Regions from separate parts of the Xanthocytophaga flava genome, predicted to be linked through region 4. Evidence: riboswitches for the same ligand, from Rfam matches in the RefSeq annotation. Region 4 holds a riboswitch; each other region holds the start of a gene.

Region 1 (4,078 bases), on a different contig from region 4:
TGTGCACTTTCATTTAAACTAATTGTAGCTAGATATGCTAGAAAGAGTTTATTTATTGGTTACTTTCGCGCAATTATTCACCTGTCTGTAGTTGTATGAGTAGTAAAAAAGAAGGGAACCAGTACGATAAGATATTTAAGGAGAATTTAGAGTCTGTTACTCTGGCACTGATTGAGAAGGTGCTTCAGATTCAAGTGGCCTCTTACGAGAAAATGCCACAGGAACTACAACGCACAGTAGAAAGAAGGCCTGACCAATTGCTGAAAATTACCGACAAGCAAGGGTACACTTTCTTATTACAGCTTGAATTCCAACTGGTAGATGAAGCTGCTATGGTATATCGGATGCTGGAATACAGAGGTATGCTCTCCCGAAAATATGAATTGCCTGTTAAACAGTATGTAATCTTTCTTTCCGATCCGCAACCGAAGATGCCGACTCATATTGAAGAACCCGATCTTTCCTATGCGTTTCGGTTAGTTCAGTTTTCGACCATTGACTATAAGTTGTTTCTCTCTTCTGAAAAAGGAGATGAGGTCGTATTTGCTATATTGGGTAAGTTTGGCGATACTCATCCGGAAGAGGCAGTTGCTCTTATTGTAGAACGCATAAACCAGACTTCGACAAGCAAAAGTGAACTGCAACGTCACTTGCAACAATTACGTATATTAGCTAACTTGCGTAAACTAACACCTTTTATAGAAATCATGATTGACTCGATTACTCCATACATCAAAAAAGACGATGATTTCCTTTTTAGAGAAGGAAAACTGGAAGGAAAACTGGAAGGAAAGCTGGAAGGAAAGCGAGAAGCCATTCTAAAATTGCTGAAGGACGGAGTATTGACCACTCCGCAACTGGCTTCTTATTTTGATGTGACAGAAGAATTTGTAGAAGAGTTGCGGAAGACTCTCACTAAGTGAGCTGTTTTTTATTCACAAAAATATCGTTGGTCTGGACATTGGTTCAGACCTCTTTTATTTATACTATTTGCTACAGAAATACACTGCTTGAACGGTCACAAAGAAGTATATTAGTCAACCTGAAATCTAGGAAATATATAAATACATAATCTCTACAGAAAAAGTAGGGATATAATTTGGAAATCAAAAATTAGTCTCTACATTTGCATCATCTTACTAATTAAGCACCACCAATTAATTAGTTAATTTATACAGAGGAAGGGAGAGAACAGGCTCGCAGAACTTCCAGCAACTTTCTGACCACCGGAAACAGTGCTACTTCCTGACCTTATTGGTAAAGATAAATTAACAAGACGATGAAACAACTCCTATTCTCAGCATTTGTGAGACGTCTGTTGCACACAACAGGGATGTACTATTTCTTAGTTGAGCCTATGGATTATATCATAGCAAGCCACTATGAAGATAGTGAGTGTTGTTGACAGAAATTTCTATCTGCCATTAGTTATAATCACAAACGTATACTGCCTGCTTTGTCGAGCTGCCTTTTTTGGTAGAGTGGAAATATCATGTCTTTACAATAGAAAATAAGTAACCAATCAACAACTACCTATAACCAATGCTTCCAGAACCCCTGGATTGAGAGATATTCAGGGCTACTGCAAGTTTTATCTTTTGATTTACCACTAAACCAACAGTAATTATGAAACGTATTTCCTTTTTATTCCTTGCTATTATCGCTTCTGCTTTAGTATCCTTTATCGGAAAAGAAATTTCTAAGGGAGAAACAACGCTGAAAGTAGATACACAAGCCAGTAAGCTGGTTTGGACAGGCAAAAAATTTACTGGCCAGCATACAGGCAACATTGCATTGACCAGTGGCAATCTGATTGTAACAGATGGCAAGCTGAAAGGTGGAACTTTTGAAATTGATACTCGAACAATTACTGTTACCGATATTACAGATAGTGAACAAAACGCCAAACTGGTAAAACATTTAAAAGGTGATGACTTTTTTGGCGTAGAGAAATTTCCAAAAGCTACTCTGACAATCACTTCTGCTACCCCAAAGGGAGGAGATGCCTACGACCTTTCCGGGAAACTGACCATCAAAGGTGTAACTAACACAGTTAACTTCCCAGCTGTAGTGAAGATTGAAAAAGACAAAGCTACCGCAACTGCCAAAATAGTAGTAAACCGTACTAAATATGATATTAAGTATGGCTCTAAGTCTTTCTTCCCCAACATTGGAGACAAGTTTATCTACGATGATTTTGAACTGGATGTAAACATTGTTGCTGCCGGACAATCTACTGCTACTGCAAAAGCGAAATAAAACAGCTTTTAGCCTCTAAAGTAAAGTGTAAAAGTATAATTATAGTTAAAGTGTGAATGTAAGAAAGGGAATTAACCAATCTGATTTGACTTTGGGTATGGGCTTTGCCATTGCCTGCCCAAAGTCCAATCTTTCATACCTGTCACTAAAGTACAGCAACCATACAACTCTATACAGTATTGATGAAATTTTACTTCTTACTAGTTCTGCTGGTTTCCTCTGCCGTATTGGCTCAGCGTGTGAGACAGGAAGAGCATCATGCTCATTCGGGTGGAGGAGATCATAATCATCTGGCACATATACAAGCTTATCGACAGGAAACTGTATATGTTCATAATCTTCCTGCCCCGCATTTACTCAAAGGAGTTGGATCTTCTAATCTCAAAATAAAAACCTCTTCTGCACAGGCACAGGCTTATTTTAGTCAAGGGGTTGCTTTATTGCACTGCTTCTGGGATTTTGAGGCCTATCGTGCATTTAAAGAAGCTATTCGGCTTGATTCTGCCGCTCTGATGCCTTACTGGGGTTTGTACAGTGCCATCGGTGCTATTGAAGGAGATGACTTTACAGCCGATAAATTATTGGCTATTCAACAATTGAAAAAGCTAAAAGAAACAGCTTCTGAACATGAGAAGCTATATGCGGATGCAATATTGGCAAGAGATGAAGAACAAGATGGAAGTAAGAAAGAATACCAAAAGAAGCTGGAACTGATCATTCACAAATATCCGCAAGATATAGATGCCAAGTTGTTTCTGGCATTAAGCAAAATGGGAGGGTACGATGCGGCTATGAATCCACGTGAAGGACAGCTATATGCTGAATACCTGTTGCGTGATCTGCTGAAAAATTACCCTGACAATGCGGCTGCTCATCACTACTGGATACATCTGATGGAAAACTGCTGTCCGGAACAGGCGCTGGAGAGTTCTGTCAAGTTACCCACTTTGGCACCTGCCTCAGGACATATGGTGCATATGCCAGGGCATGTGTATTATAAGTTGGGTGACTACAAAAAAGCGTATGATGCCTTTGCTGCTTCGCTGGCTGTCGACTCTGTCTATATGAAAGAGCAGGGAATTGCGGAAGTAGATGCCTGGAATTATATCCATAACATCAACTATCTTTTATCTAACTGTGCCGAAGATGGACGGTATGCAACTGCACTAGTATATGCAGAAAAACTGAAAAACATGCCTGCTACCAAAGAACGCAAACGAAAATACGAAGGCCGTTTTTTTTATCAGGGGATAATTGCACCTGCCAAGATGGAACTGTGCTTTGGATTTTACAAGAAGGCTGCGGATCGTCTGTCTGCTATTCGGCTCGATCAGGATAGTTTATATACAACCAAAGCCATAGCCTACAAAGATGCTCTGTATTACTTTGCTTCAGGAATGCATGCGGTAAAAAGCAACAAAATCGCTGATGCCAGAAAGTATGCAGATGCATTGGATGCTTCGTTATGGCGCAACAGTCACCAATTGCACTCTGATGATATTATCAATACCCGTAGGCTAAATGATCTGAATGTAGCTTCTCTTGAATTACAGGGTGTAATTAAAAGTGCAGAAAATAACTATAATGAAGCTGTTGTCTTACTGGAAAAAGCAAAACAGAAAGAGGATGACCTGGGATATAGTGAACCCCCGTCTTATGCACGTCCGGTATTGATCAGTCTGGCCGAAACACATCTGAAAGCTCGTCAGTATGATAAGGCGATTAAGGCTTACGAACAACTGCTCGAAAGACACCCTAATACAGCCAATGGATTATGGGGATTATACAAAGTTTACAAACAAAAAGGTGATTCAGTAAA
Region 2 (4,078 bases), on a different contig from region 4:
AATTTTTTTAGTATCTGACTCAAAATCTCAAACTCTACTAAAAAACCATCATGTCCATAAATGGAGTCTATCTCTGTGTATTGTGCATTCGGTATAGTCTGTGCCAGGTATTTCTGTTCTGATACAGGAAATAAAATATCTGTAGATATACCTATGACAAGTGTTTTGGATCGGATCACCCGTAGTGCAGCTTCTACTCCTCCACGTCCACGACCTACATTGTGTGAATCCATTGCTTTGGACAATACCCAATAGCTGAATGCATTAAATCGTTTTGCCAATTTCTCACCCTGGTATCGTTGATAAGACGATGCAGGAAAATCATCCTGTTTGTTTTTATCAGGTGACGTTTGTTTCTGAGTGTATGTTTCGTAATGGCGATAAGACAGTAAGGCAATAGATCTGGCTGTTTTCATTCCCTGGATACCTGCATCTGGACGTTTTTCTTTCCAGGTTGGATCTGTTTCGATTGCCATACGTTGTGACTCATTGAAAGCTATTCCCCATGCCGAATGGTAGGCATTGGTGGCTATCAGAATCAGGTTGTCAATGAGAGTAGGCTGCAGAATTGCCCATTCCATAGCTTGTTGCCCACCAAGTGAGCCGCCAATACAGGTGTGGATCTTTGTAATGCCTAAGTGAATACGAAGTAGTTCCATGGCATTGACCATATCCCGGATAGTCACAAACGGAAAGTCGTGATAGTACCGATCATCGGTTTTGTTATTCCATGAAAATGGCCCTGTTGATCCATAATGTGAACCAAGGATGTTAGCACATATAATAAAATGCTCATCAGGATTGTAGAATTTACCTTCTCCAATCATTCCTGACCACCAGTCATCTGCACTTGCATTTCCTGTCAATGCATGACAAACCCAGACTACATTATCTTTTGTTTCATTTAGTGTGCCGGATGTTCCATACACCAGATTGAACCGTGCTAAAGTTTCTCCAGACTCTAATGTAAATTCTTGTTCGTAACTGAATTGTAAAAGATTCAAATTCAATTCATAATTAGGGATGAAAAGATTGGTTTCATGGCTAGTTATTTTAGCCATGAAACCCTTTTATATTAATTTAATACTGCGCTATCTTCGTGAATTTTAACAAATGCCTGTTCAAAATCGGCTTTAATATCTTCAATATGTTCCAAGCCTACTGACACCCGCAGTAATGTAGGCTCTACACCAGCACTGCGTTGTTCTGTTTCATTCAATTGAGAATGAGTAGTTGAGGCTGGATGGATAATAAGCGTCTTGGCATCTCCTACATTGGCCAAATGGCTAGTTAGCTTTAAGCTGTTAACAAACTTCTCAGCTTCATCTTTGCCTCCTTTGATGTTGAACGTCAGAATGGCTCCTGCTCCACGTTTCAGATATTTCTGAGCCAGTGTATAATGTGGGCTGCTTGGCAGACCAGGATAGTTTACACTTTCTACCTGATCATGTGCTTCCAGCCATTGAGCCAGTTTCAGTGCATTCTCCACATGACGATCTGCACGTAAAGAAAGAGTTTCTAATCCTTGCAGGAATAAGAATGAGTTAAACGGACTAATGGCCGGACCCCAATCCCGTAAACCTTCTACCCGGCAACGGATAATGAAGGCGATATTAGGAAGTCCAATAGGATTACCTTCTCCGAAAATATCCCAGAACTTTAATCCATGATAACCTTCTGATGGTTCTGTAAACTGCGGATATTTTCCATTACCCCAATTGTAATTACCTCCATCAATAATTACCCCGCCAATACTGGTACCGTGTCCTCCAATCCATTTGGTCGCTGATTCTACAACAACATGGGCTCCATGTTCCAATGGACGGAAAAGATAACCGCCAATACCAAATGTATTGTCAACAATTACAGGTAGATCATACTTTTTGGCTAAGGCTGCAATGGCATCGAAGTCTGCTACATTCAAACCAGGATTTCCAATCGTTTCCAGATAAATAGCCTTAGTTTTTTCATCGATTAATTGTTCGAAGCTGGCTGGTTCATTGTCTTTCGCAAAGCGAGCTTCTACGCCAAGCCTTTTAAAAGAAACTTTAAATTGATTCCAGCTTCCTCCATACAAAAATGGAGAAGTGACAAAGTTGTCGCCAACATTGAGAATGTTATTTAATGCAATAAATTGCGCTGCATGTCCTGACGCTACAGCCAATGCTGCCACTCCGCCCTCTAATGCTGCAATTCGCTTCTCAAAAACATCCTGTGTAGGGTTCATGATGCGTGTATAAATGTTGCCAAACTCTTTTAAGGCAAACAGATTTGCACCATGGGTTGAATCTTTGAATTGGTAAGAAGTGGTTTGGTAAAGAGGTACTGCACGTGATTGTGTAGTTGGATCAACTTCCTGACCGGCATGCAGTTGTAAGGTTTCGAAACGTAATTGAGACATAACTAGGTGTGTTTGAGGTTTTTAAATAAGATTGAAATTTGGATTCTTGTAAATAAGGCTTTTTTAAAAGCAATTCCAAAATAAATCTCCTTAAAGTATATGAAACTAGTAGAGTAATACGATTTCGTTGCTTTTTTGCATTGAAAGCAAACTGTAGCGCATTCGGAAAGGAAAGAAACTCAATACACGAAAAGATACTGGAAGACAATGTTGCGATAACACAGTCATGCACAAATGGCGTGAAAATAATCTTTTAAGAAGCATGATTTTTTGATTTATATTTCCTAATCAGCTTAGGTAGGATTTAGCACCTTGCCATTGTGGGTAGGTTGCCAGACGTTCTTCGAGCCTATTCTCTCCCGTCTTCTGTATAAACCAATTACTTGTTGAGGGTAATTGACTTGCAGGGTTACAAAAGTAGAAAGCGTTTTTTAGATTTGCAAAATTTGTTTATGAAACCTTCAACTATGGCAAAATCATTGATTAACCTTATGAGTTTTGAGGATGGTTCAGGTTTTAAAAAAACATTTCCCAATTAGAACTTAAAAACTGATATGGGATCAGATTTTGCACTTATTTTGTGTTCATTACTATTTTAAAATGCTATGGGATTTCAACTTAAGATTTTTTTATTCGTTTTAACAGTTTGGGGAGTAGGCTTTCAGGGTATTCCTAAATTAAAGAAGACAAAGTTAACTGACCAAATTACGGTTTCGCTGCCTGAAGATTTTCATCCAATGACAGATGATGAAATAGCAGCCAAATATTTTGTATCAAGAAAGCCAACTGCTAGTTTTTCAAGTGCTGACCGGGTAGCTGATTTCTCTTTTAATCAAACAACTACACCTGGAAGGCAACAGGATCTGGCAATGCTGAAAGACTTTTTTAAATCGGGAATCCGGTCTAACTTTACTAAAGTCGATTTTATTCAGGAAGGAGTTGTCCAGATTAATGAAAGGGACTTCATCGTTTTAGAATACACCGCAGAATTGCGTGATGAAGATCCTAATTCAGCTAATAAGGGGATTACACGCCAATATTCTTATATTGTGTACACAACAATTCGTAATAAGGTGAATGTTATGGCCTTTAATTGCCCTGTGCAGGTAAGAGAACACTGGCAACCTATTGCGAAAGAGGTTATGAATTCAATAAAAATAAGTGGAAAGTAATAATAAGGGTTCAGGTATCATACCTGAACCCTTATTATTTCCGGATAAACTTAATTTCACCATTTACTTCCAGCCGGAGTATATTAGCTAACTGATAATCATTTTTAGTGCTTTGTTCCATTGGAACAACATAGTCTACACCTTTGACAATTTCAGGATCTACATCATCTAGAGTTCTGGGAATAAACTGATTAGGGCGGTTTGCCGAAGTTGCAACAATGGCACGGTTAAATTTTCCGATAAGCTTTCCAAGAAAGTCATTGTCTTTGACTAAGCGAATAGCGATACTCCGATCTGATGCCAACACATCTGAAGATACATTTTTTCCATTGGAGTAAACTACAGTTAACGGACGTTCTGAAAATTCAACCAGATCCCAGGCTATATCTGGTACTTTATTCATATATTCAGGGAGCCAGCCTATCTGTGAAATCATAGCCACCAGAGGTTTAGGTGTTTCTCTCTTTTTTAATTCATGGACTCGTTTAACAGCCGCGTCATTACG
Region 3 (4,078 bases), on a different contig from region 4:
AGCCAATTTTGAAGACCAACTCTCAACCAATTCTTCTTTACAGGAAGAAGTAACATCAATACGTACAGCCAGCACGTTGATTCGCAGCTATGGACAACGTGAAGAATTAAAAGAGATCCATAAGAAAATGGTAAGCTTACAAAAAAGGAATCAGGATACCTCTACACAAAATATACGCTTTTATTTACGAATAGCAGCTATTATTGTGTTTCTTATCGTTGCCTGGTCAGCTATTGGTTTTATGTCACTGAATCCTAATAGCCTGTATAGTGATGATTTTAGCAGTTTTACCTCTGATGCAGTTCGTGGTGAAGCAGGTCCCAAACATCCCAAAACAGAATACCTGATTCATACAGAATATGTGAATGCCAACTATGTTCGTGTAGTAGAATTATATAAAGGCAGCAAAGAAAAAAGCCTTATGGAGACTTTTCTTGCAGGCAATGCATACCTTGCTCTAAATCAAGCCTCTACAGCAATCTATTGTTTTAAGCAGGTTCTATATCTATCTGCAAAAGAAAACACGTATGGTTATTACCAGGAAGCGGAATATTATCTGGCATGGTCTTACTTAAGAAACAATCAACTTGATGATGCCATCAAGCTCTTTGACAAGATTCGTCGCAGTGAGTTCCATGTACACAATGGCGATGTAGATTCATGGTTCTATTGGAAACTAAAACTTCTCCAATGGAAAAGACGATAAGAGCTTATTATCAAAAGAGTAAAAGCCCGTTTGTTGATTTTACAAACGAGCTTTTACTCTTTTATACCCTTACTTTTTTTACCTTCTCATAGAGGCCTTGTATAATCCCATCAATCAGACCTATTTCAGGCACTTTGATCAGATCAGCATTGGCACACTGCATTACATATAAATATATTTCTGCTGCAGGTACAATCACATCCGCCCGATCAGGGTTCAAACGTAGTTTGTTGATCCGATCTTCTACAGAATGTCGCATTACAAAATCATGAATGGTTTCAATATCGTCCCGACTTACCATTCCACTTACGCTCTGTTGTGTGAACTGATAAAGCTTAGCCATCTCATAAATTTTGCTGATATTCCCTCCCGTTCCTACAGCATAGACAGAATCTGAAAGCCCTGTAAGTTCTTCTTCTAGCCATTCTTTCATAGACTTCCATTGGCGCGCAGCTTTTTTAGGCTCTTCGAGTAATCGTACCGAGCCAATTTTAAAAGACCGAGCTGCAATTTTTTTCTGATTTACATATACATTCAATTCAGTACTCCCTCCTCCTACATCAATGTGCACATAAGTAGCTGCATCCAATTCACGTACTACTACATTGTTAACCAGCTCAGCCTCCTGATTCCCTGTGATAACTTGAATACGCATATTCAGTTTTTCTTGTATCCGCTTCACAATATCTGGTCCGTTTTCTGCTTCACGCATAGCCGATGTAGCACAAAGACGAAACTGGTCTACTTCATGCAATTCAAACAACAACTTACAGGCATGTATAAACTTGGTCAGATTTGCTTCACGCTGAGGACCAATTACGCCAGAATGAAAAACATCCTTTCCCAATTGGAGTGGAAACCGGATGTACTCTACCTGTTTAAAAGATACTTTATCTCCATCATGTAATACCAGACTAATTTGCATACGGGCAGCATTTGACCCTATATCAATGGCACCTAATTTCATAAGTAAAAAATCTGAAGAATGTTTAAGATTTAACAATATGTATCCACACTATTCTTTGCCATCTATCAAAACAAAAATAACACCTTTGTTTTAGATACATTCCCATAGATAGTTCTTATTCCTGTGTATACTATGAATTATTTTATGAAACTGAATCACTATGTATCTATTTTTTATCTTCCTTTTAATTATATACCTTTGTACACAAATGCTTATCCAGAAAGACGGAGGGAATGGACCCAATGATGTCTTGGCAACCGTTTTTCGTTTCAGATATCTTACTACTACCAGAATTGCATCTCTGAAACGTAAAAAAAGGTGCTACTTTCCACCCCAGAACAAACTATTTTCTGGGGAAAGATAAGGAAGAAGCCTCATTTGCAACCCATCAAATGATCCTCCTCTCTGGAACCGCATACGTATAGGCTCTAAAAACAACTGGAATGAGATATCTCTTTTTCCTATTCTTTGCATATTATGCAACTGGTCAATGCTTTGGCCAGGCCACAGCCGTTTATCGAAATCTGGTAATGGAAGGAGGCGGTATTCGGGGTATAGCCTATAGTGGTGCTATTCAGGAACTGGAACGGAGGGGTATGCTGGATTCTGTTATCCGGGTAGGTGGCACATCAGCGGGAGCTATACAGGCCGCACTTCTGGCTGTAGGATATTCGGCAGATGAAATCAAACAACTAATTTATGCCATGCCTGTAAAAAAAATGAACGATGGCCGTTTCGTATTCATAGGTGGTAGCAACAGACTTGTTAAATATTATGGCTGGTACAGGGGTGAAAAGTTTACAAAATGGCTGGAAGAACAACTAAAGGCCAAAACAGGACTTGACAATATTACACTGGGCCAACTGCATACTATGGCAGGCCCAAACGGTATGAGGGATTTATATGTCACAGGCACCAATCTTACCCAACAAAAGGTCGAAGTGTTGTCATACGAAACCTATCCAGCCATGAAAGTATCAGATGCAGTTCGTATTTCTATGTCGATACCTCTGTATTTTAAAGCCATGTTTATAGATTCTCTTGGTAATACTATAGCAAAACCTGCGCCTGGTCAGAAGGTAAATGTAATGGTAGATGGAGGTATTTTAGCTAATTATCCTATTGACCTTTTTGACCAGAACAAGTATTTATACAGGCCACAACCTGAACTTTCTTCAGATACCTATGTATTCAATCCGGAAACACTTGGTTTGCGTCTGGATAGAGAAGAGCAAATAACCTATGACACTCAACAGAAAGGGCTCGCACCCTATGAGATTTACAACTTTAAGAGTTATATGTCTGCCTTTTACACTATTGTCAGTGAAAATCTGAATCGTAACAAACTCAAAACAGAAGACTGGCGTCGGACAATCAGTATCAATACCCTTAACTTCGGACCCAAAATTAAACACCTTTCTAAAGCAGAAAAAGAACAACTAATGGAAAGTGGCAGGTTCGGAACAATTGGATTCCTGCATAAGAAATAATTTTCATCTACTATACTAAGAATATATACCATACATCGACATTAACACATAGCTATACCTACATGACTGACATTCGCGATATTCTCAAGCAACGTATCCTGATACTTGATGGAGCCATGGGAACCATGATTCAACGATATCATCTGACAGAAGAAGACTACAGAGGAGAACGCTTTAAGGATTTCCCCCATGATTTGAAAGGTAACAATGACTTGTTATCTATTACACAACCAGCAATCATTAAGGAAATCCATACCAAATATCTGGAAGCAGGTGCAGATATCATTGAAACCAATACCTTTTCAGGTACTTCTATCGCGATGGCAGACTACCATATGGAAGATCTGGTATATGAATTGAACTATGAGTCAGCGAAGGTAGCAAAAGAAGCGGTAATAGAATTTAATGCAAAATACCCTGAAAAGCCTCGCTTTGTAGCAGGTGCTATGGGCCCAACTAACCGTACTGCATCTTTATCGCCAGATGTTAACAATCCTGGTTATCGTGCCATTACGTTTGATCAACTGGTTGACGCTTATTATGAGCAGGTACGCGGACTTGTTGATGGTGGAGCGGATATACTATTGGTAGAAACCATTTTTGATACGCTTAATGCCAAAGCGGCTTTATTTGCCATTGATTTATTCTTTGTCAATAACAAAGACAAGCAGCCTTTGCCTATCATGGTTTCCGGAACCATCACAGATGCCTCCGGACGTACCCTATCCGGACAGACAACGGAAGCATTCTTAACCTCTGTATCACATCTGCCATTGCTTTCAGTAGGACTTAATTGTGCACTAGGTGCAGACTTAATGCGTCCGTATGTCCAAACACTGGCAAAGGAATCTCCTTTCTTTACCTCTGCATATCCTAATGCCGGACTACCAAACGAATTTGGCGAATATGATCAAT
Region 4 (4,078 bases):
CCAGATCAGGACCACCAAAAATGATTTTTATTTTATTGCCCCACCCTTGGGTATGTTTGACTGTATACAATAGTTCCAGTATAAAATGGAAGTGCTGCCATAAAAAGCTATGACTGTTCAATGGCTTCGTTAAACCATAATGAGGTTCTTCCTTTTCTTCAACAAAAGTCCCGAAAATCTTATCCCAGATAATAAGAACATCTCCATAGTTCTTGTCCAGGTAATGTTCATCTGAAGCATGATGTACCCGATGATGTGATGGAGTAACCAATATATATTCCAGTATTCCCAGTTTGCCAATAGTGCGTGTATGAATGAAGAAAGGATATGCACCATGAATTAATAAAATACTTGTAATCATCTCTGGTGGAAATCCGATCCAGGGAAGTACAGACCAAAAAACAACTCGAACCAATGCCTGAAAAACAGTAATACGGGCCGAAACAGTATAGTTAAAATCTTCACTCTGATGATGTACTACATGCACACTCCATAACAAGCTGATTTCATGAGCTAAGCGATGATACCAGTACCACACAAAATCTGTACATAAGAACAATGCCAGCCACAATAAAACACTTGGCTTAATAGTGAATACAGCAAAGTGAGTATGAATGTATGTGTAGAAATAGTAGAAAATGCCAACTGTAAATAAATCCGCAAGTCTTTCTGCAATACCAATACTTATATTGACAATAGACCGATCAAAATGGAAATAGTCTTCTTTCTGCTGTCTTCTTGCGACCCAATACTCCAATGCTGTGAACAACAAAAAAAGAGGAATTGCAAATGCCAGATAATTTAATTTCATAGTAAACAAGGCCTTAGTAATACATGCAGATACTCTTCTTGACGGTTTTTAATACCCTGGCAACAGCCCGTGAATAAGAAGAATACATTTACCACCATATATTTTTTATTCCATTTAGCCATTGCTCAGGGCATTCAAAACAGATCTTTTGATTCTGCCTCACAAAAATACATAATTCCTATAGAATTTATAGAGATTAAGATAAAAAATTTTCAAACTATTCTAACAACCTAAAAAACAATTACTTAGACACAACAGCATATTGCAATACATTTTGGTTTTTATAAATAGTAGACAAAGTTTTAACTAGATACTCTACTTCTGCAAGTGTATTATACTTACTAAACGAAAAACGAATATTTTCCAGATCCAGATTACGGCCCAGCTGCCGGAGTACATGTGAGCCATGCTCAACCAAGTTTGAGCAAGCGCTACCTCCTGATACATAGATACCTTTTTCATTTAATATATCCACCAATGCTCTATCACCCAAGGCAGGAAATCCAATATTCACTATAGAGGGAAGACTCTTATCTAATTGATCGCTATCACCATTAAAAACCAGTTGAGGAAATACTTCTTTCAATCTACGAATCAGATACCCTTTTAATTTTTGCAGATAATGTTGTGTGTCATCCAGGTTTTCATAAGCTAGAGCCAAAGCTGTTGCCAGTCCTACGATACCTGCTACATTCTCAGTTCCTGCTCTCAAACTTTTTTCCTGGGAGCCACCATGTATTAATGGTTGTAAATGAATTTGTTTATTAACATACAAAAAGCCTATTCCTTTAGGGCCGTGAAACTTATGAGCAGAGCCAACCAAAAAATGAACAGGAATCTTTGACAGATTTAACCGCCGTTTCCCTAACGTCTGAACCGTATCAGAATGAAATACAGCTTTATAAGTGCGGCATATATTTCCAATTTCTTCTATGTCATTCAGATTCCCAATTTCATTATTTCCATGCATCAGACTTACAAAGGATGCAGGATTCTTTTGTAATAAGTATTGAAGGTGACCAAGATTAACTCTACCCCATGCATCTGTTTCCACCAGACTAACACGTATCTGGTAACTCTTCCGATAAAAATCCAGGCTCTTTAACACTGAATCATGTTCTAAAGGACTTGTTATAAAATGGCGAAAACGCAATGTGTGTATACTTCCTGCTAATGCCAGATTATTTGCCTCTGTGGCTCCAGAGGTAAAAAAAATTTCTTCAGGTGAAGCCTGTAACAGGTTTGCGATCTTGTTTCGGGCAGATTCCACAGCTTCTTTAGCTATCCTTCCATATTGGTGTGTTGATGAAGGGTTACCATGATGCCGGCCTAAATAAAGTAACATAGCCTCTAATACCTGCGAGTCGAGAGGTGTTGTAGCTGCATTATCGAAATATATTTCCATAGAGTTGTATAAATAAATAACAGAACAGATTGAGAACAGACATATCATAAATTCCCTCAAAAGAGTCAGATTACTCATAATTTGAGTGGAAATATACTGTCTGGATAGAGGTTAACCTCTTATGTATTGCGTGATCCGATACAGAAAAAATGTATCTATCTTAACAACAACACATTCGTTCGCAGGTAGGGTGATAAGTCTTTTTTAGCATATGATTGTTAATTTATATTTACCTATTCGGTCAGGATGTAGCACTGTTTCCGGGTGGTCGGAAGGTTGCTGGAAGTTCTGCGAGCCTGTTCTCTCCCTTCCTCTGTATAAATTAACTAATTAATGGTGGTATTAATTAGCAGGATTATGTCACAAATATAAAGTCAGTTTATAATATAACAAACAAATTGTCTACTTTTTTTATAGAGATTGTAGAATTATTTTACCCCATTGTTAGCCTTACCTATAAAATGCTCATTATCAAACACAAAGAAAGCTTTATAGTTGCAATTATAAAGCTTTTTTTGTGTTTGATACAAGAAGAATCACATAGTAAATGTTCATTCGTTGCCTATTTGAGTTAGTAGGCTATCTTTCGCTTCATTTTCGTTTCTAGCTAGTAAAGCAGCTTTTTCTATAGTCTCTTTTACTGAAGCTACCATTTTAGGTGTCTGTTGAGTTATTTGTGTTCTTATATCTTTCCAAACTAGGTCATACCAAGGCTTTTCTACTGCATTGATCTTGTAGGGAAAGCTAGGCGTCATTAGAATGGTATGGAATCGAATCTTTCCTTCATGTCTAAAATTTGTTATCTGATAACGAAATCCATCTTCTATAGCCACAAACTTAAAATCAAATAGAATAAAACCTTTTGTAACTTCACTTGCTGCGTGTACATTACTATTATAGACCAGATAGGATGTTCCTTTTATTTCTCCTGCTCCTCTATCCGATTCGCGTATGGTTTCTTTAGGCATATATTCTTGCTGCCAGGCAGATAAGTGCTTGTAAACTTCATCTTTTTCCAGTTTATCTACTTTTATCTCTCCAGAAAACATCATTAACTCAGCATGTTGAGCATTACTCATTAAACATGCAATCAAAACAACGCCAATAGTCAGTATCAGTTTTTTCATAGCTAAAATATAATATGATTCACTCTTGTCTATTACTGTTTACAAATATGTCACAAATTGTAAGAAGTTGTAGTTTAGCTCGTAAGTGTGCTATTGACGAAGGCGCATTATAACCATCTAAACACCTAATAATCAACACAAAAACCCTATTTTCGCTCTATTTATTATTGATCCATGCAGTAGAATTTCCGATGAAGCCCTTCCTTTTCAATAGGGAACCTATTTTCTACAAGATAACTTTTATCATATCATCCTCTAAATATACAGAGACAACAATCTGTATATCAATTAATTAAAGAGTGACACACTTTATCTATCCGAAAAAAGAACAAATTCGCATTAGTAAAAATCTCTTCTTTTCTATGAATCAAATGATCCTGCCATCCACTGAGTTTTAGAAAAACTTACATATATAAAAAACACGTATAAGTACTTATACTTCTCCCCTTATACCAGGCAATTTGAGTAAATCATTTTTTATGGCAACCAAAAACAAACTATTTTGTTAATAAAGTTATTACCATGAGTGAAGTTGTTTGTTCAACGAGGTATTTATATTTTCTGTATTTTTATGGCTTTGTTGAGTCGTGTTTTATTGAATATCTTGTGAGTGTATGTACGATCGTTATTCCTTTAGTCTTCCAAAAGAAAAAATTATACGTCGTTTTGAGATAAAGGTCCCAGGAACCATAGAACCTCAATACAATATTTCTCCGGGAAATAGTGTAGCTATTA

Evidence for each region. Region 4 has a riboswitch for S-adenosylmethionine ahead of QNI15_RS26125 (cysteine desulfurase family protein). Riboswitches for the same ligand answer to the same signal wherever they lie in the genome.
Region 1: linked by a shared signal. The riboswitch ahead of QNI15_RS32030 (YceI family protein) and the one ahead of QNI15_RS26125 (cysteine desulfurase family protein) in region 4 are both predicted to bind S-adenosylmethionine.
Region 2: linked by a shared signal. The riboswitch ahead of QNI15_RS00530 (O-acetylhomoserine aminocarboxypropyltransferase/cysteine synthase family protein) and the one ahead of QNI15_RS26125 (cysteine desulfurase family protein) in region 4 are both predicted to bind S-adenosylmethionine.
Region 3: linked by a shared signal. The riboswitch ahead of QNI15_RS29255 (patatin-like phospholipase family protein) and the one ahead of QNI15_RS26125 (cysteine desulfurase family protein) in region 4 are both predicted to bind S-adenosylmethionine.

Annotation. Positions count from the first base shown of each region.
Region 1 covers NZ_JASJOR010000033.1:30,581-34,658, forward strand. Annotated here, with positions in the region: gene QNI15_RS32025 (hypothetical protein) at 96-923, shown strand; SAM riboswitch class I at 1,168-1,270, shown strand; gene QNI15_RS32030 (YceI family protein) at 1,627-2,259, shown strand; gene QNI15_RS32035 (tetratricopeptide repeat protein) at 2,442-4,078, shown strand, end outside.
Region 2 covers NZ_JASJOR010000001.1:130,307-134,384, reverse strand. Annotated here, with positions in the region: gene QNI15_RS00535 (homoserine O-acetyltransferase family protein) at 1-1,061, opposite strand, end outside; gene QNI15_RS00530 (O-acetylhomoserine aminocarboxypropyltransferase/cysteine synthase family protein) at 1,076-2,401, opposite strand; SAM riboswitch class I at 2,674-2,778, opposite strand; gene QNI15_RS00525 (hypothetical protein) at 3,007-3,573, shown strand; gene QNI15_RS00520 (L-threonylcarbamoyladenylate synthase) at 3,608-4,078, opposite strand, start outside.
Region 3 covers NZ_JASJOR010000026.1:113,824-117,901, reverse strand. Annotated here, with positions in the region: gene QNI15_RS29265 (tetratricopeptide repeat protein) at 1-706, shown strand, start outside; gene QNI15_RS29260 (Ppx/GppA phosphatase family protein) at 768-1,673, opposite strand; SAM riboswitch class I at 1,883-2,040, shown strand; gene QNI15_RS29255 (patatin-like phospholipase family protein) at 2,117-3,163, shown strand; gene metH (methionine synthase) at 3,226-4,078, shown strand, end outside.
Region 4 covers NZ_JASJOR010000021.1:55,362-59,439, forward strand. Annotated here, with positions in the region: gene QNI15_RS26120 (sterol desaturase family protein) at 1-811, opposite strand, end outside; gene QNI15_RS26125 (cysteine desulfurase family protein) at 1,053-2,216, opposite strand; SAM riboswitch class I at 2,437-2,540, opposite strand; gene QNI15_RS26130 (DUF4468 domain-containing protein) at 2,768-3,343, opposite strand; gene QNI15_RS26135 (SOS response-associated peptidase) at 3,958-4,078, shown strand, end outside.